Regions from separate parts of the Micromonospora sp. WMMD710 genome, predicted to be linked through region 4. Evidence: riboswitches for the same ligand, from Rfam matches in the RefSeq annotation. Region 4 holds a riboswitch; each other region holds the start of a gene.

Region 1 (6,513 bases), 4.9 Mb from region 4:
TGTGGGTCGTCTGCCTCGGCCCTTCCCGCACGCGAGGCGCCCGGCGGTCGGTTGCAAAGGAGTCGATGCCGGTGGCAACCATGCCCCCTCATCGTCACGCCCCAGGGCTGTCCGCGCGGCCGGGCGGTCTGCGCCGGGTCGCACACCGTCTGCTCGTCCTGGTCGCCGCGGCGGCCGTCGGAGCCGGTGTGCTCGCCGTGCCCGCGCAGGCCGAGCCCTCGGTCGACGAGATCGAGGCGCAGATCGACAAGCAGTGGGAGCAGTTGGAGCCCGCCGTCGAGCAGTACAACAAGGTGCGATCGCAGCTGCAGGTCAACCGCAAGAAATCGGCGGACCTGCAGAAGAAGATCGAGCCGCTGGCACTGCAGAGCGAGTTGGCCCTCACCCGGGTCGGTGACCTCGCCTCCCGCTACTACATGTCGGGTCCGTCGCAGGACATCGGCGCGCTGCTGGTCAGCGCCAAGCCGGACACCCTCACCGAGCAGCTCACCGTTCTGGACCGGCTTGCCGCGCAGGAGCGCAAGGAGGTCGCGGGTGTGCTCGCCGTGCGAGCCAAGTACGACGGCGAGAAGCAGAAGCTGGACGCGCTGATCGCCACCCAGACCAAGCAGCAGAACGAGTTGGCCGCCAAGAAGAAGCAGATCGACGCCGAGATCAAGAAGCTCGAGGCGTCCCTGCCGAAGACCACGATCAAGACCGCCGGTTGCCCGACCATCAACGGTGTCGCCAGCACCGCCGCCCAGAAGGCGATCAAGACCGCCTGCCAGCAGGTCGGCGACCCGTACGTCTGGGGTGCCGTCGGCCCGAACGCATTCGACTGCTCGGGTCTGACCCAGTACGCCTACAAGTCGGCCGGGATCTACCTCACCCACTACACCGGCGCCCAGTGGAACGAGGGTAAGGCCGTCTCTCGGGCCGACGCTCGCCCCGGTGACCTGGTCTTCTTCTACGGCGACCTGCGCCACGTCGGCCTGTACCTGGGCAACAACCTGATGGTGCACGCGCCCCGCGCCGGAAGACCGGTGACGGTGGCTAGCCTCACCATGCCGGTCGCCGGTTTCCGCAGACCCGGCTGATCCGCCCAGGCACGACGACGGCCCCCGGTCACCGACCGGGGGCCGTCGCGGTTTCTCAGCGGGGTGCGCCCGCCGGGCACGGCAGGAGCTGCACGTCGGCCAGGTTGACGTACATGATGCGGTGGCCGAACTGGATCTGCGCGTACCGGTTCTCGCCGCGGATCACCGTCCAGTCGCCGGGCGAGGACCCGTCGAACGTGCTGGCCCGGTAGTACTCGCCGGCCAGTACCGCGCCGACGGCGTACCGCTGCCCGGCGGCGAGGGTGTACTGAAGTGGGGAGATCGTCTGGTAGGGCACGCCGGCCGGGTAGGCCGCCTGCTCCGGGTACGCCCGCCCGTACACGGGGATGGTGGCCCGTCCGGGCTTCGGGGTGGCCACCACGCCCACGGTCCACCTGGCCGTCGGCGCGGACGCCGGGTTGTGGAACCAGGCGCGTTGTCCGAGGTACCAGATGGCCGTCCAGTCCCCCTGCCGGCCGGCCAACGCGTACGTCTGGCCGGCGGAGGCCCGGGCGCCGTGATCCGACACCTCCATGGTGTTCGGGGTGCCGTCCGGGCGTAGTGCGATGTCGTTGACCAGGGGCGCGTCGGCGGACGGCGCGGTGTGCAGCACCACCGACGAGGAGCCGCGCGGCGCGCACGGCACGCCGGGGGTGACGCATCCCGTGAACACCGGTTGGTTGGTGGCGGGGTCCGGGTCGATCCGGACCAGCCCGGTGGCCGGGGTGCCGGTGTCCAGTCGCGGCGCGTGCAGCAGGTCGAAGTAGTGCGACCAGTCCCAGTAGGGCCCCGGGTCCCAGTGCATCCCGCGAACGGTCGACGCGATGGTGCCGGGCACGTTGTCGTGGCCGATGATGTGCTGGCGGTCCAGCGGGATGCCGAGCCGCAGCGCGAGGTGCCGGACGAGTTTCGCCGAGGTCCGGTACATCGCCTCGGTGTACCAGGTGCCCTGCGCGGCGAAGCCCTCGTGTTCCAGGCCGATCGACTTGGCGTTGACGTACCAGTTGCCGGCGTGCCAGCCGACGTCCTTGGTCTTCACGTGCTGGGCGATGTGCCCGTCCACCGAGCGCAGTGAGTAGTGCCAGCTCACGTAGGTCGGGTCCTGAACGAGTTTCAGGGTGGTCGCCCAGCTCGCCTCGGTGTCGTGGATGACGATGTACTCGATCTTCTGCCGGGCGGGCCGGTCGGAGAGGTCGTGGTTGCCGTAGTCCCCGTCGCCGAACGCCTCGTAGGGCGCCGGGATCCATTCGCAGGAGACGGTGCGGGGGCATTCCAGCCCGTCCGGTCGGGCCAGCCGGCGCAGGCCCAGCCGGTCCAGCCAGGAACGCTCCGGCTGTACCGCGCGGGCCGGCAGGGTGATCCGTTGGCCGTCGTCGGTCACCCGGGACTCGCCGGCGCCGATCGTCGTGAAGACCTCGTCGGCGAAGGCCGCCGCCGCGTCGGCGCTGTCCGCGCCGGCGTAGCGGGCCACCGCGCCGTACCAGGTGGCCGGGTCGGTGCCGGCGCCCACCGGGGCACCTAGCTCCTTCTGGTACGCGGCCAGCAGCGCCGCCCCGCCCCGGATGTTGACGTCGGGGTCGGTGCGCAGCGACTCCGGCGCCGCGCCGGTCAGGGTGGCGGCGGTGTCCACGGTCTGCAACGCGGTGCCGGGTGGTGCGGGGTCCGCGGCCTGCGGGGGCGCGGGTGCCAGCGCCGGACGGGAGTCGTCGCCGCGCGGGTCCTCGGTGCCGGCGTCGTGGTGACCGCGCCCGGGCAGGGCGGCCACGTGGCGGGCGTCGGTCAGGTGCATCGGGCCGTAGCCGCCGCTGGTGCTCGGTGTGCCGGCGTTGCTGTCCCAGCGCGACTCCAGGTAGGAGACGCCGAGCAGCACGTCGATCGGTACGCCGTACTCCGCTGCCGCGGCGGCGTACCGCTGTTGACGGTCGACGGTGGGTGCGGCGGCGGCCGCGCCGGCGGGTAGCGGTACCCCGGTCGCGGCGGCGACCACGGCGGCGGCGAGCAGGGCGCGCCGGCCGGCGGACAGGGTTGGACGGTGCATCGAACCCCCTAGATTCCACGGACAAAGGTGAGGTCACCTTCGCGCCGCCCGGGAGTCCGCGTCAATACCTTTCCATGTATCGACGCGTTCGGAAGGAAATCTTCGCCTATCGCCGGCGACCCTCTCCGATCGGTACGGAGTGTCACGGCCGCACGGGTTGCGGATCGGTAACGGGCGTCTCTACGCTGGTCATTCGTCGGCCCGATAGCAGGTCCGCCCACCCCGGGCGGTGACGGACCGACACCGCCGAGTCGTTTCCGAACGAACCGGGGACCCAGGTTCCTCGGGGTGAATCCGCAGCCACTGCGGTAGGGCGCCGACTTCCCGCCCGAACCCGTCAGCTAACCCGGTAGGCGGTCAGGAAGAAGGAGAACGGAACCCCGGTGGCACTCCATGCCCCGCGGCCGCCGTCCGAGCGGCCGGCAGCAGCCGGCCCGACAACGATCGTGCCGCGCCCACGCTGGTCCCGCTTCACCAACGCTCTCGCCGCACTGGTCGGCGTCGCCGTCGTCCTGACGGGCAGCGCCACGGCGGCCCACGCCGACCCGTCCGTCGCCGAGATCGAGCGCCAGATCGACGCCGACTGGAACAAACTCGAACCCATCATCGAACGGCACAACGCCACCCGGGCCGACCTCGCCGTCAAGCGCAAGCAGGCCGACGCCCTGGCCGCCCGGATCGCTCCCCTGGAGCGTCAGGTCGACGCCGCGATGGACAAGGTCAGCGCCCTGGCCGTGCGTGCGTACAAGGGCGAGAACGTCTCCACCGTCAACGCGGTGCTCGGCAGCCGGTCGCCGAGCGAGGTGGTCGGGCAGCTCGAGATGCTCGACCGGTTCGCGCACAACCAGCAGCAGGACGTCCGCCAGGTGGCCGACCTGCGTGACGAACTGGCCGCGCAGAAGGCGCCGCTGGACGAGATGGTGACCCAACTGGGCCGTACCGAGGCGCAGTTGGCGGCGAAGAAGAAGCAGATCAACGAGGAGATCGACCGCCTGCAGAAGCTGCGCCTCAAGGTGTACGGCAACGGTGGCGGCGGCCCGCTGCGTCCCGCGCCCTGCCCGGCCAGCTATCCCGGAGGTGCCGCGGGCACGGCGGTCAAGTTCGCCTGCGCCCAGATCGGTAAGCCCTACGTGTGGGGTGCCGAGGGTCCGAACTCGTACGACTGCTCCGGGCTGATGCTGGCCGCCTGGGCCAAGGCCGGGGTGTCGCTGCCGCACAACGCCGCCGCGCAGAGCCGGGTGACCAAGAACGTCAGCAAGGGCGACCTGCTCCCCGGTGACCTGGTCTTCTACTACAGCGACATCCACCACGTCGGCATGTACGTCGGCAATGGCTGGGTGGTGCACGCCCCCCAGGCCGGTCAGCCCGTCAAGATGAAGAAGGTCGGCGACGGCCCGATCCACAGCTACGGCCGCCCAGGCTGACCCAGCCCGGACGCCCGAGGGCCCGCCGCGATCCGTTCGCGGCGGGCCCTCGGCGTCTGCCCGGTCGTGCGTCGCGGGTCAGCGGGTCGGCCAGGTACGCCAGTGCTGCCAGGCGCGGCTGGGCGTCGGCCCCCGCTGCCCCTGGTAGCGCGAGCCGTACACCACCGAGCCGTACGGGTGCTCGGCCGGCGAGGAGAGCCGGAAGATGCACAGCTGGCCGATCTTCATGCCCGGCCAGAGCGTGATCGGCAGGTTCGCCACGTTGGACAGCTCCAGCGTCACGTGCCCGGAGAAGCCCGGGTCGATGAAGCCGGCGGTGGAGTGGGTGAGCAGACCGAGTCGGCCCAGTGAGCTCTTCCCCTCGAGCCGGCCGGCGAGCTGGTCGCCCAGCGAGATGACCTCGAGCGTCGAGGCGAGCACGAACTCCCCCGGGTGCAGGACGAACGGTTCGCCGTCGGGCACCTCGACCACCGAGGTCAGGTCGTCCTGCTGCATCGCCGGGTCGATGTGGGTGTAGAGGTGGTTGTTGAAGACCCGGAACAGCCGGTCGAGTCGTACGTCAATGCTGGACGGTTGGACCAGCATGGGCTCGAAGGGCTCCAGGCCCAGCGTGCCGGCCTTGATCTCGGAGACCAGGTCGCGGTCGGAGAGCAGCATCGGACCACCATAGCGGCGTCTCGCGCGGCGCCCGGATTCGGTGCCGGTGACCAGCGCGTCGAGGTCGCTGCTCGTACATTTGTTCGATAGAATGCCCGCATGGCTTCCTGGTCCGAATTCGCCGCCGACGAGCCCCGCCTCGCCGACGGGATCCGCGTTCTCCTGCAGCAGTACGGGCCGGGCTTCGGCTACCTGGCCACGGTCCGCGCCGACGGCGGGCCCCGGGTCCACCCGGTCTCCCCGGTCATCACCGACGAGGGTCTGTTCTGCTTCGTCATCGACTCTCCGAAGCGCCGTGACCTCGAACGCGACGGCCGCTACGCGTTGCACTCGTTCCCGCCGGAGGAGAGCGACGACGAGGCGTACGTGGCGGGTCGCGCCCGTCCGGTGACCGATCCGGCCCAGTTGGCCCGGCTGGCGCAGGGTGCCCGAGCCGAGCCGCACGCCGACTGGCGGTTGTTCGAGTTCACCGTCGACGTGGCGATGCTGACCCGCCGCGAGCAGCACATCGCCGGCGTCCCGGGGGTGCCGCCGGGGCGGCCGGCCGTCCGGGTGTGGCTCGACCCGCAGGCTCCGCCGGCGCCGGTCGCGCCGGCCGCCGTACCGCAGACGCGCCCGACCCGTCTCAGCCGTGACGTTCAGTGCACGGCCGCCTGACCGCGGCCCGGTCCTGGGGAAAAGCCGGTGCCGGCTCCGTCGTGACGGAGCCGGCACCGGCTTGTACGCGGGAAAGCTACGCCGCGCGGTACGCGTTCCAGGCGGTCAGCATGCGGCTGGCCTGGCCCGGCGTGAACTGGTACATGCACGAGTCGTAGGTGTAGTCCATGAAGTTGGTGATCGGGTCCAGCCCGGTCGCCGAGCAGGTGTCGCGCCCGGTCGGGCACTGGTACGCGGGCGACGCCTCCGCCGGGGTGTCGCTGACGCTGTCACCCGAGCCGCCGCAGCCACCCTGGAAGGTGTGGTAGAGGTTCAGCCAGTGGCCGACCTCGTGGGTGCCGGTGTCGCCCTGGTTGTAGTTGGTGGCGGTGCCGCCCGGCAGCGACTCGTTAAGCGCGACCACGCCGTCGGTGCTGGCGAGCTTCCGCTGCGGGAAGGTCGCCCAACCCAGCAGGTCGTCGCTCAGTTCACCCAGGTAGATATTGAGCGTGTTCTTGCCGCCGACCCGCAGTGCGGACTTCATCGACCGCTCATCGAGTCAGGGATGTTGCCGCCGGCCCGGGTGCTGTTCTCCTGGATCACGTGCACCACCACCGGGATGGTGACCGTGGCCAGGGCCGTCGCGCCGGCGCCGGTGCGGAAGTTGGCGCGCTCGCGCAGC
Region 2 (8,307 bases), 4.4 Mb from region 4:
CGACCAGCCGAACGCGGCCAGGGTGCCGAGCGAGACCAGCGTGTCCATGGTCGCCGCGCCGTGGCGCAGGTTGGTCCAGGCGGCCCGGTGGAACGGCAGGCCACCCCAGACCACCACCGGGGCGGCGAGGGTCAGCGACAGCCACTGCCAGTAGTCGAACTGCCAGGCCGGGACCATGGCCAGCAGGACCACGGGCACGCTGAGCGCCACCGACACCCACAGCCGGGTACGCGGGCCGCGCAGCGGGTCCACCGGCTGCTCTGCGGTCGGCGGGGCCGGCAACGCCGCCGAGTAGCCGGTCTTCTGGACGGTGTCGATCAGGTCGTCGGGCGTGACGCCGTCGGCGTAGCGGACGGTGGCCTTCTCGGTGGCGTAGTTGACGGTGGCGCTCACCCCGTCCATCCGGTTCAGCTTCTTCTCGATCCGGGCGGCGCAGGCGGCGCAGGTCATCCCCCCGATCGCCAGCTCGATCCGGTTCGGCGCCTCGGGCAGGGGTCTGCTGGTGGTGGTCATCGTCTGGTCCCGTCAGTTGTGCCCGTGCCCGGGGGTGCCGTGCTCGGCGCCTCCGGTCGGCGCGGGTCCGCTCGCGCCGGGGTCGCCCCCGGTCGGGGCGGTGCCGGCGACGACGGTGAACTCGGCGGTGTGCACCGCCCCGCCGTGCCGGAAGTCGAGGTAGAGCCGGTAGCTGCCGGTCGACGGCACCTCGGCGAGGAAGGTGACGTTCGGGCCGGGACGGGTCCGGCCGTCGCCGGGTGTCCCGTCCGGGTGCACGTGCAGGTACGCGAGGTCACCCCGGCGCAGCGCCACCAGGTGGCCGTACGCGCCCAGGTAGGGCTCCAGGTCGGTGACCGGCTGCCCGGCACGGCTGACGGTCAGGGTGAGCGACGAGGTGCGGCCGGGCTGCGGCGCGCCGGTCAGGGTGACCGTGTAACCGTCGACGGTGGTGCTGGTCGCCGGTGCGGGCAGCGGCCGCTCGGTCAGCTCCCCGGGGACGGTCACGTCGACACCGAGGGTCAGCGGCTCACCCCGGGTCGGGGCGAAGTCGGCGAAGGCACGCCACTGGCCGGGGCCGGCCAGCGGGGTGGCGACCCGCCAGGTGCCGTCCGGGCCGAGGTCGGGGTGGACGTGGCGGAAACCGGAGAGGTCCCGCCGGGCCACGATCAGGTGCATCCGCTTGTCGTGCGCCACGTCGTACCGGGTGACCGGGCGGCCGTCCGGGCCGTCGATCCGGAAGGCGAACTCGCCGGCCGGGGCGCCGACCGGGGCGAGGGTGTAGCCCCGGTCGGAGACGAGCAGGCCGCCGGGGAGCCGGTCGGCCGTCTCGTCGTGGCCCCCCGCCGAGGTGGCGCCGCCGTCGTGCCGACTCTCCACGGCGGGCACCTCGGGGTCGACCACCTGGCCAACCTCGTACGCCGTGCCGAAGACCGCAACGAGAGCGAGGGCGAACCCGCCCAGTCGGGTCACCGTGCTCACGCCGGGACTTCCGACGACCCGTCCACGAGGTCGTAGCCGGCCTCGTCGACGGCGGCCCGGACGCTCGCCACGTCCAGCGGCTGGTCGCTGCTCACGGTGACCCGGCCGCTGGCGAGATCGACCTGGACGTCGCGCACACCCGCGAGGGCGCCCACCTCGGCGCTCACCGCGCTGACGCAGTGCCCACAGGTCATGCCCTGCACCTGGTACGTCGTGTTGACCATCGGACCGTCTCCTCCGCCTCGCTTACCGGTACCCGGTGGGGGTATCGCACGAAGGACCGTACCATACCCCCCAGGGGTAGGCTATCCTGGTCGCCATGACCGCACCCACCCCGATCCGCGGGTACACCGCCAGCAAGGACCAGCTGCTCGCGCGGCTCCGCCGCGTCGAGGGGCAGGTCCGGGGGATCGAGAAGATGGTCGACGACGACCGCTACTGCATCGACGTGCTCACCCAGATCTCCGCGATCCAGGCCGCCCTGGACAAGGTGGCGCTGGGGCTGCTCGACGGGCACGCCCGGCACTGCATGCACGAGGGCGCCGCCGAGGGCCGCGCCGACGAGATGGCCACCGAGATGATGGCCGCGGTCGGCCGGCTGATGAAGCGCGGCTGACGCCCCTCAGTCCCGCTCCGGGTCGAGCCGCACCCGCCGCAGCAACTGGGCGTTGAGCGCGACCACGACGGTGGACGCGGACATCAGCACCGCGGCCAGCGCCGGGCTCAACGCCACCCCGGCCCAGGCCAGCACCCCGGCCGCCAACGGCAGCGCCACCGCGTTGTAGCCCGCCGCCCAGGCCAGGTTCTGCCGCATCTTCCGGTACGACGCCCGGGACAGCCGCACCACGGCAGCCACCCCGCGCGGGTCCGACGAGGCGAGCACCACCCCGGCCGACTCGATCGCCACGTCGGTGCCCGCACCGATCGCGATGCCCACATCCGCGCGGGCCAGGGCGGGCGCGTCGTTCACCCCGTCGCCGACCATCGCCACGGTCAGGCCCCGGCGCCGGAGTTCGGCCACCCGGCCGTCCTTGTCGGCGGGCAGCACCTCGGCGAAGACCTCGTCGACGCCGGGACGGAACCCGAGTTCGGCAGCGACCGCCTCGGCCACCGGCCGCGCGTCTCCGGTGATCATGGCGATGGTCCGGACACCCTCGGCACGCAACTCGTCGACGGCCCGCCGCGCCTCCGGACGCACCTCGTCGGCCAACGCGAACGCGCCGAGCACGGTGTCCGGCAGCCGCACCAGGTGCAGCACCGCCGCACCGCGCGCCGACCAGTGCCCGATCGCCGCCTCCAGATCGGCCGGGAGGGACACCCCCAGCTCGCGGAGCAGCGCCGGCCCACCCACCGCGTACCGCGTACCGTCGACGGTTGCCTGCACCCCGCGGCCCGGCAGCGACCGGAACCCGGCCGCCCGAGCCGGACCGGCGGGCCCCGCCGCCGCGACGATCGCCCGGGCCAACGGGTGCTCGCTGTCCGACTCCACCCCGGCAGCGAGCCGCAGCGCCTCGTCCCGGTCGACACCCGCCGCGGCCAGCACGTCGGTGACGGCGTGCTCGCCCCGGGTCAGGGTGCCGGTCTTGTCGAAGAGCACCGCGCCCACGGTCCGCATCCGCTCCAGCGCCAACCGGTCCTTCACCAGGATCCCGGATCGCGCGGCAAGCGCGGTGGAGAGCGCGACGACGAGCGGAATGGCCAGGCCGAGCGCGTGCGGGCAGGCGATCACCAGGACGGTGACCGCGCGCACCACCGCCTCGTCGGGCTGGCCGAGCGCCGTCCACACCAGCACGGTCAGCACGGCGGTGCCGGTGGCCACGTAGAACAACGCGGCGGCGAACCGGTCGGCCAGCAGTTGGGCACGACCGCCGGAACGCTGCGCCTGGGCGACCATGCGCTGGATGCCGGCGAGGGCCGTCTGGGCACCCAGCGCCTCGACACGTACCCGGATCGCCGAGTCGGTGGCGACGGTGCCCGCCACCACCCGGTCGCCGACCGCGCGGGCAACCGGCCGCGACTCGCCGGTGATCATTGATTCGTCCAGCTCCGCGCCGCCGTCGACGATGCCCCCGTCGGCCGGCACCCGACCGCCCGGGCGGACCAGCACCACATCGCCGACCCGCAGCTCGCCGACGGACACGGCCTCGACCCGCCCGTCGGCGGTCACCCGCTCGGCGTCGTCGGGCAGCAGCGCGGCCAGCGCCGCGAGCGCGCCCCGAGCCTGTCCGATGGCCTTCATCTCCTGCCAGTGCCCGAGCAGCATGATGGTGACCAACGCCGCCAGCTCCCACCAGAAGTCCAGGTCGAAGGCACCCACGCTGGTGGCCAGCGACGCGGTGTACGCGACGGTGATCGCCATCGCGATCAGCAGCATCATGCCCGGCGCCCGGTCCCGGACCTCCCGGACCGCACCGACCAGGAACGGCCAGCCACCCCACCAGAACACCACCGAGCCGAGCACCGGCCCCACCCAGGAACGCCCCGGAACATCCCCGCGCAGGCCGAGCCGGTCCGCCACGAGGTGACTGGTCAACACCACCGGCACGGTGAGCACCAGACAGACCCAGAACCGGCGACGGAACATCGCCGGATCGTGACCGGCGTGCTTGTCGTGCCCGCCACGATGCCGGTCCTGCGGTGACTCAGCGCGCATGACTCCACCATCCAGCCCCGCACGCCGCCCCGCGGGCTGTTCGACAACCCCCGACACTCCGCCACGACCTGCGTCCCGCGCCCGGGCTGGTTAGCATTTCCGGCGATGGCCCTCCGGATCCCGCCGCGCAGTCCGGCGCCGACACCGCCTCGACGCGGCGGCGCCCCCGGCCGAGCCGACCCCTCGTTCACGGTGTGTGACCAAACGGTCGTCATCCAGCGATCCGTCGCGCCCGCCGCCGCAATACCGCGGCGGCGGTGAACCGACCGGCCCGTCGGCACGTACCCCGCACCGGATTCGTTGGGAGTCTCGCATTGGGTTCCGACCACACCCGTTCCGCTCCGTCCGCCCCGCCCCGGGTACGACGGATCCTCGTCGCGACGGTGGTACCCCTGTTCGTCGCCACGGTGGTCGCGGCGCTGGTGCTCTGGCCCCGCGACGGCACGCCGGAGACCGGCGGCGGCGCGGACGTCCCGCGCTACCAGGGCACCGTGACCCGTGTGGTGACCGAGCCGTGCCCGCCCACGCCGCAGACCCCGGAGGGCACACCGGACGCCGGCGACGGGCCGTGCGGCACCGTGGACGTCCGGGTGCAGAACGGGCCGAGTGCCGGGCAGCAGGTCCAGACTCCGGTACCGGACGGCCCGGGGGCGCCCCGGGTCGACGTCGGCGACGAGGTCATCCTGGTCGAGCTGAACGACCCGGCCGATCCCAGCGCCAGCAGCTGGAACATCGCCGAACACCAGCGCGGCACGCCGCTGGTGTGGCTCGCGGTGGTCTTCGCCGCCGCGATCGTGGCGTTCGGCCGGTGGCGTGGCCTGGCCGCGCTCGCCGGGCTGGCCGCGAGCTTCGCCATCCTGCTCACCTTCGTGCTGCCGGGCATCGCGGCCGGTCGGTCACCGCTGCTCGTGGCGGTCGTCGGCGCCGCGCTGATCATGTTCGTGGTGCTCTACCTGACGCACGGGGTGACCGCGCAGACCTCGGTCGCCGTGCTCGGCACCCTGGGCAGCCTGGTGCTCACCGGCGTGCTGGCCACCATCGCCACCGCCGCCACCCACCTGACCGGCTTCGGCAGCGAGGACGCCACCACGCTGTCGATGTTCCAGGCCGACGTGGACCTGCACGGCCTGCTCCTCGCCGGGATCATCATCGGTTCGCTCGGGGTGCTCGACGACGTGACGGTCACCCAGGCGGCCACCGTCACCGAGCTGGCGAACGCCAACCCCGGCCTGACCCGGTTGCAGCTCTACCGGGCGGCCACCCGGGTCGGCCGGGCCCACATCGCCTCCACGGTCAACACCATCGTGCTGGCGTACGCGGGCGCCTCGCTGCCCCTGCTGCTCCTGCTCACCGCCGACACGCGCCCCCTCGGCCAGATCCTCACCAGCGAGTTCCTCGCGCAGGAGATCGTCCGCAGCGCGGTCGCCACCCTCGGCCTGATCGCCGCCGTACCGCTGACCACCGGGCTCGCCGCGGTGGTGACCGCCGCCGGCCGGTCGGCTGCCGCGCCGGCCGACGACGCCCCCGCCGGGCGGCCCCGGCCGGACCGGGCGGAAGCGCTGGCCGCCCTGAGCTCCCCCCGCACGGGTCCACCGGACGGACCGGACCCGACGGGGCCCACACCCCCGCCCACCGCCACCGACCGGTGGCCAGAGCCGAACAGGAGCACGGATACGGCATGGTGACACTCCTCAGCGTGACCAGATCGGGCATCCGGCCTGAGAACCGCATCACTGGTCACTCAACGCCATGGCGAAATGACGCTTTTAGTCGGCATCGGGACGTAGCTCAGGCGGTCGACTCTCGGGTAACCTCGCTGCCGGTCACCGCCGAAGGCGCGAAGCGGCGCCTGCGGTACCACCGCCCAATCGCCAACCGGCGAGCCGGGAACCCAGGTACGTGGGGTGAATCCGCGACAGCGGTAGGGGCCACTTCCGCCCCGAACCCGTCAGCTAACCCGGTCGGCGGTCGACGGAAGGGAACATTGTGACGGCACCCCTACGCCGCTGGTTGACACCGGTGGTGGCCGTGATCGCCGCACTGACCGTGCTCGCCGGGCCCCTCCCCGCGCACGCCGCCCCGACGACTCCCACGCCGTCCGGGCACGAGGAGGACGGCGAGCCCAAGCTGCTCACCGACGTCATCGAGAAGACCAACCGGGACTACGTCGCCGCCAAGTCCAAGCTGGACAAGTCCAAGAAGCGACAGCTCGAACTCTCGCACGAGGTGGACCGCGCGAAGGCCGACCTGGAGGCCCTGGCCCCGCAGGTCGGTCAGATCGCCGCCCAGTCGTACCGGACCGGTCGGATCGGCGCGATCGCGATGCTGCTGGAGAGCGACGCCCCCGACTCGTTCGTCCGGCGCGTCGCCACGCTCGACGAGATGAACATGGTCAACGAGAAGAAGCTCGCCGAGGTCAACGCGGTGAAGTTTCGCGCCGAGCAGGCCAAGCTGGCCCTCGACGCGGAGGTCCGCGAGCAGCAGAAGCAGGCCGCCCTGATGGCCAAGGAGAAGCGCGACGCGGACAAGGCGCTCGCCCTGGTCGGCGGCCAGGGCTTCACCGGCGGTCTGGTGGACGCCACCTCACGGGTCGCCGCGATCGGCCCCGGCCGGACCGTCGACGGTGAGTGGAAGTCCGAGTCCTGCAGCGAGAACGACCCCACCACCTCCGGCTGCATCACGCCGCGCACGCTGCACGCGTACAAGGAGGTCAAGAAGGCCGGCTTCAACCGGTTCGTCGGCTGCTACCGCCCCGGCGGGCCGTGGGAGCACCCGAAGGGCCGCGCCTGCGACTGGTCGTTGCAGAAGAGCGGCTTCAGCCCGTGGCACAACGACGACACCCGCATGTACGGCAACAACGTTGCCGCATTCCTCATCCGTAACGCCGACCGCCTCGGCATCTACTACGTGATCTGGAACCGGCAGATCTGGTTCCCGGCAACCGGCTGGAAGTCGTACAGCGGGGACTCGGACCACACCGACCACGTCCACATGTCGATGCTCTGACCCGCACCTCTCGCTGTCGAGGGCCGTCCCGCGTCACGCGGGGCGGCCCTCGTCGCGTCAGGCGGCTGCCGCCGCAGACCCGTCGGGCACGTCGAGCGTCGCCACGCCGGCCGGGACGGCGGCGACCGGGCGCACCACTCCGGCGGCCAGCCGGTACGACACGCCCACTACCGCGCACCGTCCCCGCGCCACCTCGTCGGCCAGCACGGACGACTGCCCGAGCAACGTCTCGACGGTCTGCGCGATGTGAATGTCGACGATGCCGTCGATGTCGTCGACCCCCTCGGCGGCGGCCCGACGGAGGCTGGGCAGGACGGCGTCGACCACCGCGCCCAGGTGCCCCGCCGGTGCGACGCCGGTGGCGGTGACCTCCCGGGCCGCCTGGACCGCGCCGCACGAGTCGTGGCCCAGCACGACCACCAGCGGGGTGCCGAGCACGGTCACGGCGTACTCGACGCTGCCCAGCACCTCCGGGCCGGTCGTGTGCCCGGCCGTGCGGACCACGAACAGGTCCCCCAGCCCCCGGTCGAAGATGATCTCGGCGGCCAACCGTGAGTCGGAGCAGCCGACGATCACCGCGAACGGGTGCTGTCCGTCGGCCACCGCGGCCCGGTGCCCGGCGTCCTGGTTGGGGTGGCGCGGGGAGCCGCTGACGAAACGCCGGTTGCCGGCGACCAGCTCGGCGTACGCCCGGGCCGGTTCGGTGTGCGTCGACGACTCGTCTGCGCCGCGCTGCGAACCCGGCTGCCCGCCGGATGCTCCGGGAAGACTCATCCCCGCTCCTCGTCCATGCGTATGACCTGGTCAACCGGGCTCTTCAGGCGGGCCTGCGGTGAGCGCCGGCTCGGGGCTACACCGTCACACGCACCGGAAGAGGCGTCAAGATATGCGTGATTTAGATTTCATGCATTGACCCGGCGGTCAGTCGTCGGACACCCCCCGAGAGTGGGGCGGGGAAGCCCTTGAGGCAGGCTTGGCACCTGGAGAGGTGATCCAACCATGGCACGGACTGTGACGGGCGACACCGGCGGCGGGCGGAACTGGACGTTCCTCACCAACCACGGGCACGTTCTGCTGGCCATCGCCCGCGACCCCACCGCACGGCTACGCGACGTCGCGGCGGAGGTCGGCGTGACCGAACGGGCCGCGCAGGCGATCGTCGCGGACCTGGAGGC
Region 3 (8,307 bases), 2.6 Mb from region 4:
ACACGCAGGGGCAGCCGTCGCTGCTCGGCGTGAACGCGGCACTGCTCAACGACCTGTCCGGTGAGCGCAACGTGGTGCTCGGATGCCTGGCCATGGGCATGCACCCGGACGAGGTGGCCAAGCAGGCCGCGGGGATCATCGACTTCTCCGGGATCAACGAGCGGGGCGACTTCGCCAGCCTGCCGATGCGGACGTACTCGTCGGGCATGGCGGCCCGCCTGCGCTTCTCCATCGCCGCCGCAAAGAAGCACGACGTGCTCCTCATCGACGAGGCGCTCGCGACCGGCGACAAGGGCTTCCGCAAGCGCAGCGAGCAGCGGGTGCGGGAGCTGCGTGAGGGCGCCGGCACGGTGTTCCTGGTCAGCCACCAGCTCTCCTCGGTACGGGACACCTGCGAGCGGACAATCTGGCTGGAATCGGGCCTCATTCGGATGGACGGGCCGACCGACGAGGTCATCCGGGCATACGAGGCGTACGCGAACAGCAAATAGAGCGACGCCATCGACACGACGCCATGGACCGCGTCGCCCGCGTTGGGGCGGCGCGGTCCGCGCGTTAAGGTTCATTCCGTCGCCGCTCGGGCGGAACCTTCCGTTAACGCATTCCTGAGAGTGAGGATCCGGCAATGACGCAGGACCAGACCACTGGCCCGGACGCCGCAACGGAGACCCCGACGCCGTGGCGGCCCTCGCGGACAGTGGCCGTGGTGCTGGCCGGCGGCACCGGCACCCGGCTGGGCCTCGGCATCCCGAAGCAACTGCTGAAGATCGCCGGTAAGCCGATCATCGAGCACACCCTGGCCGTCTTCGAGGCCGCACCGGAGATCGACGAGATCATCGTGCTGATGGCCACCGGCCACGTCGAGGACGCCCGGCAGATCGTCGAGAAGGCCGGCCTGCGCAAGGTCACCAAGGTGATCGAGGGCGGCGACACCCGCAACGCGACCACCCGCATCGCCCTGGACGCCGTCGGCCCGGCCGACTGCAACATCCTTTTCCACGACGCGGTACGCCCGCTGCTCAGCGGCCGGATCGTCCGCGAGTGCGTGAACGCGCTCTGGACCTACGACGCCGTGGACGTGGCCATCCCCTCCGCAGACACGATCATCCAGGTCGACGACAACGACTGCATCACCGACATCCCGGTGCGTTCGCGGCTGCGCCGCGGCCAGACCCCGCAGGCGTTCCGCTCCCCCACCATCCGCGAGGCGTACCGGATCGCCGAGGGTGACCCGGACTTCGCCGCCACCGACGACTGCGGCGTGGTGCTGCGGTACCTGCCCGGCACCCCGATCAAGGTGATCGACGGTTCCGACGAGAACATCAAGGTCACCCACCCGGTCGACGTGCACCTGGCGGACAAGCTCTTCCAGCTCGCCGCCGCGCAGGCCCCCCGGCTCACCGACCACCGCAGCTACACCGAGGAGCTGACCGGCCGCACCATCGTGGTGTTCGGCGGCAGCTACGGCATCGGCCACGAGCTGACCGAGCTGGCCCGGCGCTACGGCGCGCAGGTCTTCCCGTTCAGCCGCTCCACCACCGGCACCCACGTCGAGCGCGCCGAGGACGTCGAGGCCGCGCTGAAGACCGCCTTCGACGCCACCGGCCGCATCGACCACGTGGTGGTCACCGCCGGGATCCTGGAGAAGGGCGCCCTCGCCGAGATGGACGAGGAGACCATGGACCGACTCCTCCAGGTCAACTTCGTCGGCCCGGTGACCATCGCCCGGCAGTCCCTGCCCTACCTCCAGCAGACCAAGGGCCAACTGCTGCTCTACACCTCCAGCTCGTACACCCGGGGGCGGGCCCGCTACGCGCTCTACTCCGCCACCAAGGCCGCCCTGGTCAACCTCACCCAGGCCCTCGCCGACGAGTGGGCTGACGTCGGCGTACGCGTCAACTGCATCAACCCGGAGCGGACCGCCACCCCGATGCGTACCCGGGCCTTCGGCGAGGAGCCGGAGCACACCCTGCTGGCCGCGGAGGCCGTCGCCCAGTCGTCGCTGGACGTGCTGATCTCCGACCTGACCGGCCAGGTCATCGACGTACGCCGGGCACCCGGTGACGGACCGGCCGTGCCGGCGCAGTCCGGGCCGGACCGGGCCGAGGCGCCGGCCGGCGTGGCGTCCGCGAACTGACGTCGACGGCTGCGGAACCACGAACGGAGCGACATGCGCGGCGACCTGGTCCGAAAGCTGGCCGCCCGGTGCCTGAGCACCGGGTTGGCCGTGCTGGCCTTTGTCGTGCTGGCGCTCACCGACGCCACCGGCTGGGGGTTGGCGCTGGCCGTCGCCGCGCTGGCCGGCTCGGCCGCCGAGCAGCGGATCCGTCCCACCGCTGACCTCGTCGCCGAGACGACGCTGATCGCCGCCGCGATCCTGGTCGGTTACTCCCGGCGGCTGGACGACGGGCTCGACCTCGCGCTGGTCGCCACCGCGCTGGTCCTGCTGGGGCTGGTGCTGCTGGTGGGGCCGCTGCGCACGGCCGGCAACCTCGAGATCCGGGCCGCCAACCTGCCGGTGCGTGCCTGGACGCCGCTGATCGCCGACCGGCTCGGCACCGCCCTGCTCGGGCTGCTCGCCGTGGTGGCCCTCGCCGCCGCGCTGACCCTGCCGGCCGGCGTGGCCCTGGCCGCCACCGTGCTGCTGGGCGCGGGAGCCGGGGCGGTCGCCCTGGACCTGGCCCGGCGGCGGTTCCGCCCGGCCGTCGGCGGCGGTGCGGTGGCGCGCGCCCTGCGCCGGCACGAGCCGGAGTTCCTGCTCTACTTCTCCGCGCCGCCCGGCTCGGAATACCAGGTCACCATGTGGCTGCCGTACCTGCGGCGGATCGGCCGGCCGTTCCTGGTCGTGCTGCGCGAGCCGGAGTTCCTGGCCCCGATCGCCGCGGCCACCGACGCGCCGGTGGTCTACTGCCCCACCCTGCGGTCGCTGGACGAGGCGCTGGTGCCGAGCCTGCGCGCGGCGTTCTACGTCAACCACGGCGCGAAGAACAGCCACTGCATCCGCTTCACCCAGCTCACCCACGTGCAGTTGCACCACGGCGACAGCGACAAGGCGCCGAGCGCCAACCCGGTGTCGGGGATCTTCGACCGGATCTTCGTGGCGGGGCCGGCGGCGATCGACCGATACGCCCGCGCCGGGGTGCAGATCCCGGCGGACAAGTTCGTGGTGGTGGGCCGCCCACAGGTCGAGTCGATCGAGGTACGCCCCGAGCCGGCGCGGGGGTTGGCGCAGCCCACCGTGCTCTACACCCCGACCTGGACCGGGCACCACGCCGACGCCGACTACTGCTCGCTGCCGGTGGCCGAGAAGCTACTGCGTCGGCTGCTGGAGCGCGGCGCGACCGTGATCCTGCGGGCCCACCCGTACACGGCGCAGAACCCGGCGTCGGCACGCCAACTGGCCCGCCTGACCGAACTGCTGGTCGCCGACCGGGCCCGCAGCGGACGCCCGCACATCGTCGGCGCGGCCGCCCGCGAGCTGAGCCTCACCGAGTGCGTCAACCGCTCGGACGCGCTGGTCTCCGACGTGTCCGGGGTGATCTCGGACTACCTCTACTCCGGCAAGCCGTACGCGGTCACCGACATGGGCGACGAGGGTGACCGGTTCACCGAGCGGTTCCCGTTGGCCGGGTCGGGTTACGTGCTGCGCCGGGACATGTCCAACGTGGACGAGGTGCTGACCGACCTACTGGACACCGACCCGTCCGCCGAGGCGCGGTGGACCACCCGCCGCCGTTACCTCGGTGACTTCCCGGCCGAGTCGTACGCCGAGGGGTTCCTGAGTGCCGCCCGCCGCGAGCTGGCGCCGGCGCAGGCCCTGCCCACCCCGGCCCGCGTGTAGCGGCTCAGCGGTACGCGTCGAGCAGGGCCAGCACGGCCGCCGGGTCCTCCACGTGCGCGTTGTGCCCGAGCCCGGGCAGCGTGGCGACGGGTACGCCGTACTCCTTGAGCTGCGCGTCGGTGACCATCGGGTCGTGCTCGCCGCGGGCCAGCACCACCGGCACGTCGGTCGCCGCGAGCAGTGCCGCCAGGTCGGGCTCACCGACGGCGAACGCGGTCGGATCCATGGCGAGACGCCACCGGCCGTCGACCCGCCGGAGCCCGGCGTCCACGACCGGGTGGTCCGGTGGGAGCAGGCCGGCCAGCCCGGACACCCGCAGGTAGCGGCGGGCTGCCTCGGTGCGGCTGGCGAACCAGCTGACCGGACGGGCGGCGAGGTCGGCGGTGCGGCTCAGCTCGGCGGGCGACCAGACCGCCTTGATGCCCACCCCGACCACCGCGTCCACCGGCAGCCCGGCGTCGCGGGCGGCCAGCGCGAGACCGACCACGCCGCCCAACGAGTGCCCGAGCACGACGAGCCGGTCGTCGGCTGCCAGGCCGTGGGCGATCCGCTCGGCGAGGCCCGCGAAGGAGTACGACGGCAGCGGCGCCGACCAGCCGTGGCCGGCGAGGTCCGGGGCGAGCCACCGCCCGGGCCAGTGCTGCTCCAGCAACGGCGCCGAGGGCAGCCACACGTCGCCGGTCGCCCCCATCCCGTGCAGTAGCAGCAGGACCGGCCCACGCCCGGCGCGACCACCCGATTCATCCCCCACGGCCGCAGTCTCCCACGGTTCGCGGCCAGGTACGAGCGTCGTGCGCGGACCCGACCGACAAAGATCCACTGTAGAGTGCGGCACCTGGACGGGGCATCGTCGTCGCGGAGAGGAGCCCCCGTGCTCAGAAGGTATCGATCAACACTGGTGGCGGCGGTGACGGTCGTCGCGCTCGGCAGCGCACCGGCCGTACCCGCGCTCGCTACACCGGCACCCGTCGCGGACGTCGCGGCGGCCGATCGCGTCCTGCGGGTCTACAACAACAACATCGAGAACCTGGTCATGAACAACTCCGACGGGAGTTGCACCCGGATCTCCGGACCGGACCACCTGAGCTCGATCCTGGTCGACGACGCCGGACGCACCGGCACCAGCGGCGTGGCGGCCCCCGACATCCTCATCGTGCAGCAGGTGCGCGGCACCGGCCAGGCCGAGGCGTACGCCGATCAACTGTCGGCCATGTTCGGTTACCCGGCGGGCACGTACGGCGCGATCGTGGCCTGGAGTGATCCGGAGCCGTGGGGCAGCACCCACCGGTGCAGCTCCCAGTCGCTCGGCGACCTGAAGAAGAAGCAGACCAACGGGATCATCTGGAACACCAGGACGCTCAGCCTCGCCGCCGGTGACATCTCCAAGTACTGGAGCGCGGGTTGGCTCAAGCCGGGCACCGCGTACGCCGACGGCGCCGGGTGCACGCTGTACAAGCCGCCGAACAGCGACCCGGACAGCACCGATTACGACAAGTGGAAGCGGACCAGCGCCATCGCGGCCCGGTTCACCGTCAAGGCGACCGGCACCAGCGTATTCGCGGCGACCATGCACCTGCCACAGGAGAACCGGCAGAACGCGTGCGCCGGCGACGGTGACCGGGGCATCGCCAACAGCGGCATCCACCTGGGTGCCGACGCGACGAGCCTGTTGAACGCCTCCACGATCCGGATCGTGGGGATCGACGCGAACCGCACGGGCATCGCGGCCGGCACGCTGAGCGGCTACGGCATGACCGGGTACGGGTCGGCCGCCACCAGCGGCTCCAGCAAGATCGACTATCTGTTCGTGAAGGGAAGCGTGCGGCCGTCCAGCATCGGCCACACGGTCAGCGGGACGAAGTCGAACCACTTCGCGCTGTACGGCTTCATCGACTACTGAGCGGGACACGAAGACGCCGCAGGCGCCGCCCCCTCGTGGGAGACGGCGCCCGCGGCGCTCCACCGCCTGGGTCAGGCGGAGTAACCCCGGGTGGCGATCCAGTTGGCCAGGTCGATCGTGGTGACCCAGTACGACGGGTCGGCAGCGTTCGCCGAGTCGGCGATCCGCACGGTCCGACCGTTGTCCTTGTAGCCCACGACGGCGATGTAGTGCCCGCCGCCGTAGGAGTGCCAGCCGCCGTCGGTGTCGGTGGCGTCGCCGACCACGTTGGCCACCACGCCACGGCCGTCGGTGATCGCGGCGACCACGTCGGCCTGGAGGCGATCCATCTGGGCCGGGCTGGGCGAGCCGGCGAACATCCGGGTCCGGTACGGGGAGCCCTTCACCTCGGCGTTGAGCACCCGGGTGGTGTCCTCGGCCGAGTTGGTGCCCATCTCGGTGGTGCCCAGCTCGACGGCGAGTTCGTCCAGGGTGCGGTCGACACCGCTGGCGCTGAGCGCGTTGCGGGTGGCCGCCGGACCACAGTTGTAGTAGGTGTTCTGCGCCTCGTAGTCGTAGTCGAGCACCTTGGTCGCGGGCGGCTTCGGCGGCGTCGGCTTCCGGGTGAGGTCCGGGTTGCCGCTGGCCTTCGCGGCGGGCGACGCGGCGCTGGCGGCCGGGGCGGCGGTGCTGGGCGCGACGCTGGCCGAGGGGGCCGCGACGCGCGCCTGGCTGCGGGACGCGGCGGTGTCGCTGCGCATCTCGGCGACCGTGGTCGCGGTGTGCTGGCTGGCCGGGGCGCCGTCGGCGTCGGCGAGCAGGACACCGGTGGTGGTCGCGATCGCGAGGGCCGCGGCGGAGGCGGCGACGATCTGGTACGGGCGCTCGGTGCTGAGGCGGCGGAGCTGACGGTGCAGGGTGTGCTTCACGGGGTCCTCCACGGTTCGGGGGAGAGCGGCACACCGGGGCCGAGCCGGTATCCGGGCAGGCGCCAGCGCGCGGACCGGGGTCCGCGGATGGTGAACCGCTCAGGGGAACGCCCGGCGCGGCCGGGCGGGAAAAACGGTGACCCGGGGGGTCAGCTCACCGACCGGATGAGCGGGGGCACCGTGGCGCCGTGGAGGCGGAGGAACAACCGAGGGGTGGAAAGGTGCTGCACGAGGATGGAACTCCTTCCGACACCGCCTACCGGGTTAGCTGACGGATTCGGGCGGGAAGATCGCCCTACCGCGGGCCGTGGCTCGCGGATTCACCCCGGACTTACTGATGGGTCCCCGGTTCGTTGATCACGATTGAGCGGGTCGGCGCGGCGTCGCCTCTTGCGATCGGTTACCGCACCGGACGGGACGACAATACTGGCCGGTTCAAGCCCTTGCCAAGCCGTGTCCACCTGCGTAAACATCATTTCGCCTGACAATTTCTGCGCGTATTGCCGATGACGTGACTCGATGGGACAACCGGTGACGGCGACGCCTGTGGTCGACAACCGGACAGGCCGCCGGCAACGTCGCCAAAATCGCGGGACCAATCGGGCCGATCGCGCCGGACGCCCGATTTCCCGGGCCCGTGACCGGGCTCACAGCACAGATCGGGCTCAACCGCTGATCGGGCTCATCCGACGCGAGCCGGACGCCACCGCGCCACCACCGCGGGACGGAACACCCGGGTCGCCGTCCGGCGGGCCGGCACCGCGGTCGGCCGGAGCCGGGCGGCCGCCGCGTACGCCTCCTCAGCGAGAGTGCTGGCCGACTCGGCGGCCAACTCGGCGTCCCGCCAGGCCGACCGCTCCCGCCCGGCGGCCACCGCGTAGTCGGCGCGCCTCGCGTCCCTGATCGCCCGGGCGATCAGGGCCTCCTGCTCGACCGGGTGCCGGCGGGGATCCCACCCGCGCCGGTGCCCGAACACGTCGCCGAGCTGCCCCATGGTCAACTCTCCGCGCCAGTGCGCCGCCATCGCGGCGCGGTGCAGGTAACGCTCCCGAGCGGCGTACTCCGCAGGAGTGTGCGGCGTGCGCGGGGTGGGCAGCGCCCCGGCCCCGGCGAAGCGACGGGCCGCGGCGTCCGCCTCGTCGTAGCGGGCCCAGGCCCGTTCCACCCGCTCCTGACTGATCAGCCAGTCAGCGCGTCGCCGTCGGGCGGTCTGGGCCGCGCCGGCCGCCGCGACGGCCACCTCCTCGGCGTAGCGCCGCAGGTCGGCGGCCTCGGCCGCGGCCACCTCACGGGCGGTGGGCGCGGTTGGGGCTGGCTCCCCCGTCGGCCCGCCCCGCTCCGGGCGGGCGACCAGGACGGCCAGCACGCTGAACGCCAGCAGGAACAGGGCCGACCAGATGGCGGCGGCCTGGGGCACCTCGGTCAGAAACTGGTAGAAGACGACGGTCTCCATGGTCGACACCTCGGAACGAGAGCGATGCGATGGTGGCCGCACGGGCCGACCGGATCGCGGCGGGGCCACGGGTCGGCGGGTGCGGGGCTGGTGGATCGACAGGGCGCGGCGGCGGAACGGTCGTCCCGGTGGATCAGCGGCGGGGCGGAGCCCGCGGCGCCCGGCTGGTCGGCCCGTCGGTGTGCGGCAGCCGGTCGGCCCCGGC
Region 4 (8,307 bases):
AGTTCGGCCAGCGCGGCGCGGGGCGTGCCGCCGGCCTGCCGTCCCTGTCCCGCCGACTCCATGCCGTTCAGCTTGGCCCGCCGTCCGCGGTTGACGGGCGAGGTCGGGAATGTTCGCCACGGCGCGATTGACGTGGTCTGATGGCGGGTAGCCGGTGTTACCGCCGGGTATCCCGGTGCTGGTGGTGCCGGGCGGCCCTGGGGGAGGTGGCGATGCCGGAGCGGTTCGAGGTCGGTCTGCCCGACGGTGTGCGGCTGCACGTGGAGGCGGCAGGGCCGGCAGATGCCCAGGTCACGGCCATTTTGCTGCACGGCTGGACGCTCGACGGCCGCAGTTGGCACCGGCAGGTCGACGCCCTCAGCGCGCCCGCCGGCGGGGTGCGGGTGGTCACCTACGACGCGCGGGGCCACGGGCGGTCCAGCTGCATGGCACTGCCGACAGCCACCCTGGCCCAACTCGGCGACGACCTGGCCACGGTGATTGACACGGTGGCGCCGTCCGGGCGGATCGTCCTGGTGGGGCACTCGATGGGCGGTATGACGATCATGGAGTACGCGCACCGCCACCCCGCGCACTTCGCCGCCCGCACGGCCGGGCTGGTCTTCGTCTCGACGACCGCCGAGGGGCACACGCACACGGTGTACGGGCTCTCGCCGCGGATCGCCCGACTGATCCGACTGGCCGAGACGACCGGCGCGGGAGTGCTGGCCCGCTGCGGGTCCTGGCGGGCACCCCGGGCGCTGCTGCGCGCCCTGCAACCCAGCATCCGGTGGATGCTCTTCGGCAACCACTGCGAACCGGCCGACATCCGGTTGGTGACCTCGGCGGTGGCCCGCGCCTCGCTGCGCTCCATCGGCGGTTTCCGCGCGTCCATCGGCGCCCAGCACCGGCTGGACACTCTCGCCGCGCTGGCTCACCTGCCGGCGGCCGCCCTGGTCGGCGACCGGGACCGGCTGACCCCGCCGCCGTGCGCCGAGTCGATCGCCGCGGCCCTACCGGCCACCGAGCTGACCGTCTGCCCGGGTGCCGGTCACATGCTGATGATGGAACGCCCGGACGAGGTGAACGCCGCGTTGACCGGCGTCCTGCACCGCGTACTCGCCGAGGCGCCGCCGCGACTGGGCGGCGCGACCACCGCCGGCGCGGGTGCCTGAGCCACGTTCGCGCACCTCGGGCGCGGCGGGCCGGGCCGGGGGCCGTACCCTTCTGCGGTTGGCCCGCGCGGTTCGCGCCGCTTGCCGGCGACCCCGAAGGAGCGTGCGTTGACCGACCAGACCGTCCTGGAGCAGGAGATCGCCGTCGAGCAACGGCACCTCGACCGGGTGTACGCCCGGCTGGCCGAGCTGCGCCGGTCGGCGGTACTGGCCGAGCGGGACGGCTACCGGATGGCGCGGGTGGGCACGTTCGGCGCGCTCGTCGAGCGCGACGCGATGGTCTTCCACGCCGCGCAGCGGCGGCATACCCTGGACGCCGAGCACGAGGGGCTGGTCTTCGGCCGGCTGGACCTGCGGGAGGGTCAGACGCTGCACGTCGGGCGGCTCGGCATCCGCGACGAGAACGCCACCACGCTGGTCGTCGACTGGCGCGCGCCGGCCGCCGCCGCCTTCTACCAGGCCACCCCGAACCAGCCGCTGGGCGTGGTGCGTCGCCGCACCATCCAGTCCCGCGCCGAGCAGGTCACCCGCATCGAGGACGACCTGCTCGACCCGAGCGCCGCCCCCGAGGGGATGACGGTGGTCGGCGACGGCGCGCTGCTGGCCACCCTGTCCCGGGCCACCGGCCGGGGCATGCGCGACATCGTGGCGACGATCCAGCGGGAGCAGGACGAGGCGATCCGCTCGCCCAGCTCCGGGGTGACGATCGTCGCCGGCGGCCCGGGCACCGGCAAGACCGCGGTCGCCCTGCACCGGGCGGCCTTCCTGCTGTACTCCGACCGCAGCCGGTACGCCGGCGGCGGCATCCTGGTGGTCGGCCCGTCCTCGGTCTTCGTCGAGTACATCGCCTCGGTGCTGCCGTCGCTCGGTGAGGACACCGCGACCCTGCACTCGCTGGGGACGCTCTTCCCCGGCATGACCGCCACCCGTACCGACCCGCCGCAGGTGGCGGCGGTGAAGGGCTCGCTGCGGATGCGCCGGGTGTTGGAGCGGGCGGTGCGCGACGCGGTGCCGGGCGGTCCGGGCGAGTTGCGACTGTTGTACCGGGGTTCGCTGCTGCGACTGGACCGGGCCGAGCTGGACGGGATCCGGGATCGCGTGCTGCACCGGGGCGCGCGGCGCAACGAGGTACGCCGGGCCGGCTTCGACGGGGTGTTCGCCGCGCTCTGGGCGCAGGCCCGCCGGCTGAACATCGGCCGGCTGCCGGAGCAGCGGGCCTTCGAGGACGAGGTCGCCGAGCGGCCGGAGTTCCGCGAGTTCCTCAAGGCGTGGTGGCCACGTCTGCACCCCCGGCACGTGCTCGGTTGGCTGGCCCGGCCGGAGCGCCTGCGCCGTTACGCGGGCGGGATCCTCTCCGGCGCGGAGATCCGGCTGCTGGGCGCGGCGTACCGGGATCTGGACTCCACGGGTCTGACCATCGCCGACGTGGCGCTGCTGGACGAGCTGGACGCCCTGCTCGGCCGGCCCGCGCAGCCGGCGCGGGCCCGGCGCGACCCGTTCCAGCTCGCGGGCGGGGTCCGCGAGCTGAGCACCGCCGCGGACCGGCAGCGGGCCGCCCGGGCGGCGGCCCGGGAGCGGCCGGAGGACTACCGGGAGTACGCGCACGTGGTGGTCGACGAGGCGCAGGACGTCTCGCCGATGCAGTGGCGCATGATCGGCCGGCGCGGCCGGTTGGCCTCCTGGACGGTGGTGGGCGATCCGGCGCAGACGGCGTGGACCGGTGACCCGGAGGAGCTGACCCGTGCGCGCGACCAGGCGCTGGGCCGGCGCAAGCGGGCCGACTTCACGCTCACCACCAACTACCGCAACTCCTCGGAGATCTTCGCGGTGGCGGCGGCGGAGATCCGCCGGCTCTACCCGGACCTGCCGTTGCCGACCGCCGTCCGCTCCACCGGGGTCGACCCGGTCGAGCTGGTGGTGCCGGCGACCGGGTTGGAGACCGCCGTCGTGGAGGCCGCCACCGCCCTGCTGGCGGAGGTGGACGGCACGGTCGGGGTGATCACGCCGGTCCCCCGCCGCGACGAGGTCGCCGGCTGGCTGGGCACGCTCGGCGCGCCGCGCCTGCAGGTGGTGACCAGCCTGGAGGCCAAGGGCATGGAGTACGACGGGGTGGTGCTGGTGGCTCCGAGCGAGATCCGGGCGGATCCGGGCGCCGGCGTACGGACGCTCTACGTCGCGCTCTCCCGGGCCACGCAGCGGCTCACCACCATCGACCCGACCGGCTGATCCGCCCTGGCGGGCACCGTCGGCCGCCCGTCGACCGTACACTTGCATACATAGCGATGTGCGCATACATTTGACCGGGTCCCGACTGGCGACGGAGGGTGGATTTCGTGGGCGCAGGTCATGACCACCACCACGCGTCGGTCACCAACGCGGCGCAGCAGCACCGGGGCCGGCTCTGGGCGGCGTTCGGGCTGCTCGCCACCCTGATGGTGGTCGAGGCCGTGGCGGCCCTGCACACCGGCTCGCTGGCTCTGCTCTCCGACGCCGGGCACATGTTCACCGACGTGCTCGGCATCGGCATGGCGCTCGCCGCGATCACCGCCACCCGGCGGACGACCGGCGACCCGCAGCGCACCTTCGGGCTCTACCGCCTCGAGGTGCTCGCCGCGCTGGCCAACGCCGCCCTGCTCTCCGGCGTGGCGGTCTACGTGGTGATCGAGGCGATCGGCCGGTTCGGCGATCCGCACGAGGTGCTGACCGGCCCGATGCTCACGGTCGCCGTACTCGGCCTGCTCGCCAACGTGGCCGCCTTCGCCCTGCTCCGCGCGGGCGCCCGGGAGAGCATCAACCTCCAGGGGGCCTACCTGGAGGTGCTCGGCGATCTCCTCGGCTCGCTCGGCGTGATCGGCGCGGCACTGCTCATCACGGTCACCGACTGGTGGTGGGCCGACCCACTGGTCGCGGTCGCCATCGGCGTGTTCATCCTGCCGCGCACCTGGCGACTCGGCCGGGCCGCCGTCCGCATCCTGGTGCAGGCCGCCCCGGAGCACCTCCAGGTCACCGCCGTACACGACCGACTCGCCGCGGTTCCCGGCGTGGTCGAGGTGCACGACCTGCACGTCTGGACGCTCACCTCGGGCATGGAGGTGGCCTCCGCGCACCTGACCATGGCACCCGGCGCCGAGGTCGGTACGGTGCTCAGCGCCGCGCGCACGGCCCTGCACGAGGACTTCCGGATCGAGCACGCCACGCTGCAGATCGAACCCGGTGCCGCACCCGGTGCCTGCGGTTCGGTCGAGTGGTGACAGCATTTCAGGAGATTCACTCGGATTGGTCCGAGTTTTTCGTGACGACGTACGCACCGTCCGTCACATCGGCTGCAGCGGCCCCACCAGCACCGGTAGGCTCGGTCCCGGCCTCCACCAGGCGGCGCCCACCCGGCGCCGGTGGCGGCCGCCGCCTAATCGCCCGAGCGGGCGAACCGGGGAACCATGTTCCTGGGGTGCATCCGCGTCAGCGGTAGGGATCTTCCGTCCCGAACCCGTCAGCTAACCCGGTCGGCGGCTGACGGAAGGACATGCGTAGTGGCACCAGCACGACCACCCGCCGGCCGCCTGGCGGCCCTGATCGTCGCGATGCTGGCCCTCGGCATCGCACTCCCGCCCGGCACCGCCTCGGCCGCTCCCCCGACCGGCCAACGAGCCGCCGCGGCGCCCGACGGTGACGAGGAGGGCGGCACCCCCGCCCTCCGGGCCCAACTGGAAGCCGCCAGCAAGGGTTACCTGGACGCCAAGCGCGCCCTGGACACCTCGCTGCAGCGCCAGCAACAGCTCACCACCCAGCTGAAGACCACCGAGGCCGAGCTGAACGTCCGCAGCGGCAAGGTCGGCGAGATCGCCGGCCTGGCCTACCGCACCGGCCGGCTCGGCGCGATGTCGGCGCTGCTCAACAGCAACACCCCGGAAGGCTTCATGGACCGGGCCGCCGCCCTGGACGCGGTCGCCGCCAACGAGGACCGGGTGCTGCGCGACCTGCTCACCACCAGGGACGAGGCCACCCGTACCCGGGTCGCCCTGGACGGCGAGATCCGCGAGCAGCGCAAGCAGGTCGCGGTGATGGCCAAGCGCAAGGAACAGGCCGAACGGGCTCTCACCGTGGCCACCACGCCCAAACCGCAGACCACCGCCGACACCGGCTCCAACCGGGGCACCTCCAGCGCCAACGCCACGGCCGCGCCGCGCAACTCCGACGGCTCCTGGCCATCGGAATCGTGCAGCATCAACGACCCCACCCCGGCCAGCGGCTGCATCACCCCCCGCACCCTGCACGCCCTCAACCAGGCCAAGGCGGCCGGCTTCACCCATTACGTCTCCTGTCACCGCTCCGGCGGCTCCGGCGAACACCCCAAGGGCCGGGCCTGCGACTTCGCCGCGGCCAAGGGCGGCTTCGGCGGTGACGCCACCGGCGCCGACAAGACGTACGGCAACAACCTGGCCGCGTACTTCATCCGCAACGCCGACCGGCTCGCCGTGCTCTACGTGATCTGGTACCGGCAGATCTGGCTGCCGAGCAGCGGATGGAGGTCGTACAGCGGGGCGGGTGGCGACCCGGCCAGCGACCACACCAACCACGTGCACCTGTCGGTGTACTGACCCCACCCGTGGCCGGCGCCCGCCTCACCCGGGGGTGCCGGCCACGGGTACGTCAGCGGGCGTACACCGGACGTCGCCGGCCGTCGGACGACCCGGCCGGGCCCGGCGGGCAGCATCCGGGGTATGCCTCGAATTCCACCCACCGCCCGCAAGGCGCTGCTCACCCTGCACCTGGTCACCTCCCTCGGCTGGCTCGGCACCGACCTGGTGCTGCTCACCCTCGGCGTGGCGGTGCAGCGCGGCGCCGACCCGGCCACCGTCTACCCGGTCACCGCGCTGCTCGGCACCGTGCTGTTCGCGCCGCTGAGCGTGCTGGTCTGGCTGATCGGTGTCGCCAGCGCCCTCCTCACCCCGTGGGGTCTGCTGCGCTACCGCTGGGTACTGGTCAAACTCGTGCTCACCACGGTGATGGTCGGACTGGTCCTGTTCCTGCTCACCCCGAACCTGCGCCACGCCGGTGACCTGGGTGCCGCACTACCCACCCGGGACCGTGCCGACCTGGTGATCGCACCCGCTGTCTCGACCAGCCTGATGATCATCGCGACGGTGCTCTCCACGTACAAGCCGTGGGGCCGCCGCCCCGCCCGCCCCGCCGCCCCTGCCGCGCTCGCCCGCCCCACGGCCACCGCCCACGCCGCCCGCGGCCGTCGCGCACCTGCCGGTCCCGCCGGTCCTGCCGGTCCTGCCGGCCCCACCGGCCCCGCCGGCCCCACCGGCCCCACCGGCCCCACCGGCCCCACCGGCCCCGCCGCCCATGATCGCGCTACAACCAGGATGTAGTGGCCTCGGCGCCGCGGGATGCCACTACATCCAGGATCGAGCACGATCTTGCGAGACAGGGGACCGCCGGTCCGCCCCGCGCGGGGCGCGGAGGCGCGAGGGCGCGGGGCGTGGAGGCGCGAGGGCGCGGGGCGCGGAGGCGCGAGGGCGCGGGGCGCGGAGGCGCGAGGGCGCGGGGCGTGGAGGCGCGAGGGCGCGGGGCGTGGAGGCGCGAGGGCGCGGAGGCGCGGGGCGCGGAGGCGCGAGGGCGCGGAGGCGCGGGGCGCGGAGGCGCGAGGGCGCGGAGGCGCGAGGGCGCGGAGGCGCGAGGGCGCGGAGGCGCGAGGGCGCGGAGGCGCGAGGGCGCGGAGGCGCGAGGGCGCGGAGGCGCGAGGGCGCGGAGGCGCGAGGGCGCGGAGGCGCGAGGGCGCGGAGGCGCGAGGGCGCGAGGGCGCGGGTCAGGTGGCGGGTGGGGGGTTGCCGGCGCGGTCCAGGGCCGCGCCGAGGCGGCTGGCCAGGGCGAGGTGGGCTGCGCGGGCCTGGCGGAACGCGTACCGGAACAGCGGGGCCGGCGCGCTCAGGGTGATCTCCACGTCGACCCGGAGCAGTCCGTCCGGTTCGGCGCGCAGTCGGGTGTGGTTGCGCACGGTGGTGGCCGGCCACTGCCGGGCCACCATGACGATCTCGTCCTCCTCGTTGATCAGCACGTCGGCCTGGTAGGTGGTCCGGAAGCGCAGCGGGCCGGCCTGCAACCGGTCGCTGATCGCGTAGCTGGCCAGGGCGCCGGGGCGTGGTGGCAGCCGTTGGACGCTGACGATCAGCGGATGCAGCTCACCCTGCCGAGTCAGGTCGCTGAGCAGGGCGGCCGCCTCGGCGGGGGCGCACCGGGCCTGAACGGTGTAGCTGAAGGTATCGCGCCTGAGCACACCGTCTCCTGCCGTCGCTGGTCGCACGATCGTCCCGTACACCGAACGGGCTGGCAACGCCCGGACGGACACCGGCCGATGCGTCGCGGTCCATCACTTGCCCCATTAGGGTCGGTTAGTGACGAATCACCGGGCGTGACGGAGAGGGTGGATTCATGAACGGTGCCGACCAGTGAGCGGGCACGTGATGGTCTTCGCGCCCACTCCGCAACTGACCGTGACCGTGGACCAGCCGAACGACCACACCGAACTGCATCTGCACCCCGGTGGGCAGGGCGTCTGGCAGGCCCGGATGGTGATGTCGCTGGGTGTCGACGTGGTGCTCTGCGCCGCGCTCGGCGGCGAGATCGGCCAGGTGTTGGAGCCGCTGCTGGTCAGCGAGGGGGTGGACCTCAAGGTGGTGGTCCGCGATTCCGGCAGCGGCGGATACGTCCACGACCGCCGGGGCGGGTCGCGGCAGGAGGTCGCCGACGTGCCCGGGCAGCCGTTGAGCCGCCACGAGCTGGACGAGCTGTACAACCTGGCCCTGGGCGAGGGTCTGCGGGCGTCGGTGAGCATCCTGAGTGGACCCAACGAGCCGTGGCTCGTCCCGGCCGACCTGTACCGGCGCTTCGCCGCCGACCTCGGAGCCAACGGTGGCCAGGTCGTGGTCGACCTCTCCGGCGATCACCTCGGCGCGGTGCTGGACAGCGGGGTCTTCTTCCTCAAGGTGAGCCACGAGGAGCTGATCCGCGACGGCCGTGCCCGCAACGACGACCTCCCGGAGCTGACCCGGGCGATGTACGACCTGCACTCCGCCGGCGCCGAGACCGTGGTGGTCAGCCGCGCCGACCGGCCGGCGCTGGCGCTCATCGACGGGGAGCTGTTCGA

The links. Region 4 has a riboswitch for cyclic di-AMP ahead of O7620_RS02150 (hypothetical protein). Riboswitches for the same ligand answer to the same signal wherever they lie in the genome.
Region 1: it holds a riboswitch for cyclic di-AMP, as region 4 does, so the genes downstream of both, O7620_RS24510 (C40 family peptidase) here and O7620_RS02150 (hypothetical protein) in region 4, are expected to answer to the same signal.
Region 2: it holds a riboswitch for cyclic di-AMP, as region 4 does, so the genes downstream of both, O7620_RS22240 (hypothetical protein) here and O7620_RS02150 (hypothetical protein) in region 4, are expected to answer to the same signal.
Region 3: it holds a riboswitch for cyclic di-AMP, as region 4 does, so the genes downstream of both, O7620_RS13700 (C39 family peptidase) here and O7620_RS02150 (hypothetical protein) in region 4, are expected to answer to the same signal.

What each region holds. Positions count from the first base shown of each region.
Region 1 is NZ_JARUBD010000001.1:5,289,876-5,296,388, reverse strand. Features, by position in the region: gene O7620_RS24520 (C40 family peptidase) at 66-1,076, shown strand; gene O7620_RS24515 (peptidoglycan recognition family protein) at 1,132-3,114, opposite strand; cyclic di-AMP (ydaO/yuaA leader) riboswitch at 3,349-3,484, shown strand; gene O7620_RS24510 (C40 family peptidase) at 3,498-4,538, shown strand; gene dcd (dCTP deaminase) at 4,617-5,195, opposite strand; gene O7620_RS24500 (pyridoxamine 5'-phosphate oxidase family protein) at 5,295-5,852, shown strand; partial or broken gene O7620_RS24495 (zinc metalloprotease) at 5,929-6,513, opposite strand, start outside.
Region 2 is NZ_JARUBD010000001.1:4,815,887-4,824,193, forward strand. Features, by position in the region: gene O7620_RS22210 (heavy metal translocating P-type ATPase) at 1-513, opposite strand, end outside; gene O7620_RS22215 (hypothetical protein) at 526-1,473, opposite strand; gene O7620_RS22220 (copper ion binding protein) at 1,470-1,697, opposite strand; gene O7620_RS22225 (metal-sensitive transcriptional regulator) at 1,793-2,089, shown strand; gene O7620_RS22230 (copper-translocating P-type ATPase) at 2,096-4,126, opposite strand; gene O7620_RS22235 (YibE/F family protein) at 4,441-5,811, shown strand; cyclic di-AMP (ydaO/yuaA leader) riboswitch at 5,978-6,108, shown strand; gene O7620_RS22240 (hypothetical protein) at 6,113-7,132, shown strand; gene O7620_RS22245 (carbonic anhydrase) at 7,190-7,906, opposite strand; gene O7620_RS22250 (MarR family winged helix-turn-helix transcriptional regulator) at 8,132-8,307, shown strand, end outside.
Region 3 is NZ_JARUBD010000001.1:2,985,304-2,993,610, forward strand. Features, by position in the region: gene O7620_RS13675 (ABC transporter ATP-binding protein) at 1-491, shown strand, start outside; gene O7620_RS13680 (bifunctional cytidylyltransferase/SDR family oxidoreductase) at 626-2,137, shown strand; gene O7620_RS13685 (CDP-glycerol glycerophosphotransferase family protein) at 2,171-3,841, shown strand; gene O7620_RS13690 (alpha/beta hydrolase) at 3,846-4,592, opposite strand; gene O7620_RS13695 (hypothetical protein) at 4,713-5,741, shown strand; gene O7620_RS13700 (C39 family peptidase) at 5,813-6,661, opposite strand; cyclic di-AMP (ydaO/yuaA leader) riboswitch at 6,888-7,029, opposite strand; gene O7620_RS13705 (hypothetical protein) at 7,332-8,102, opposite strand; gene O7620_RS13710 (hypothetical protein) at 8,236-8,307, opposite strand, start outside.
Region 4 is NZ_JARUBD010000001.1:429,256-437,562, reverse strand. Features, by position in the region: gene O7620_RS02170 (carbonic anhydrase) at 1-62, opposite strand, end outside; gene O7620_RS02165 (alpha/beta hydrolase) at 213-1,154, shown strand; gene O7620_RS02160 (AAA family ATPase) at 1,263-3,380, shown strand; gene O7620_RS02155 (cation diffusion facilitator family transporter) at 3,488-4,405, shown strand; cyclic di-AMP (ydaO/yuaA leader) riboswitch at 4,548-4,679, shown strand; gene O7620_RS02150 (hypothetical protein) at 4,736-5,752, shown strand; gene O7620_RS02145 (hypothetical protein) at 5,876-6,532, shown strand; gene O7620_RS02140 (SRPBCC family protein) at 6,970-7,437, opposite strand; gene O7620_RS02135 (PfkB family carbohydrate kinase) at 7,610-8,307, shown strand, end outside.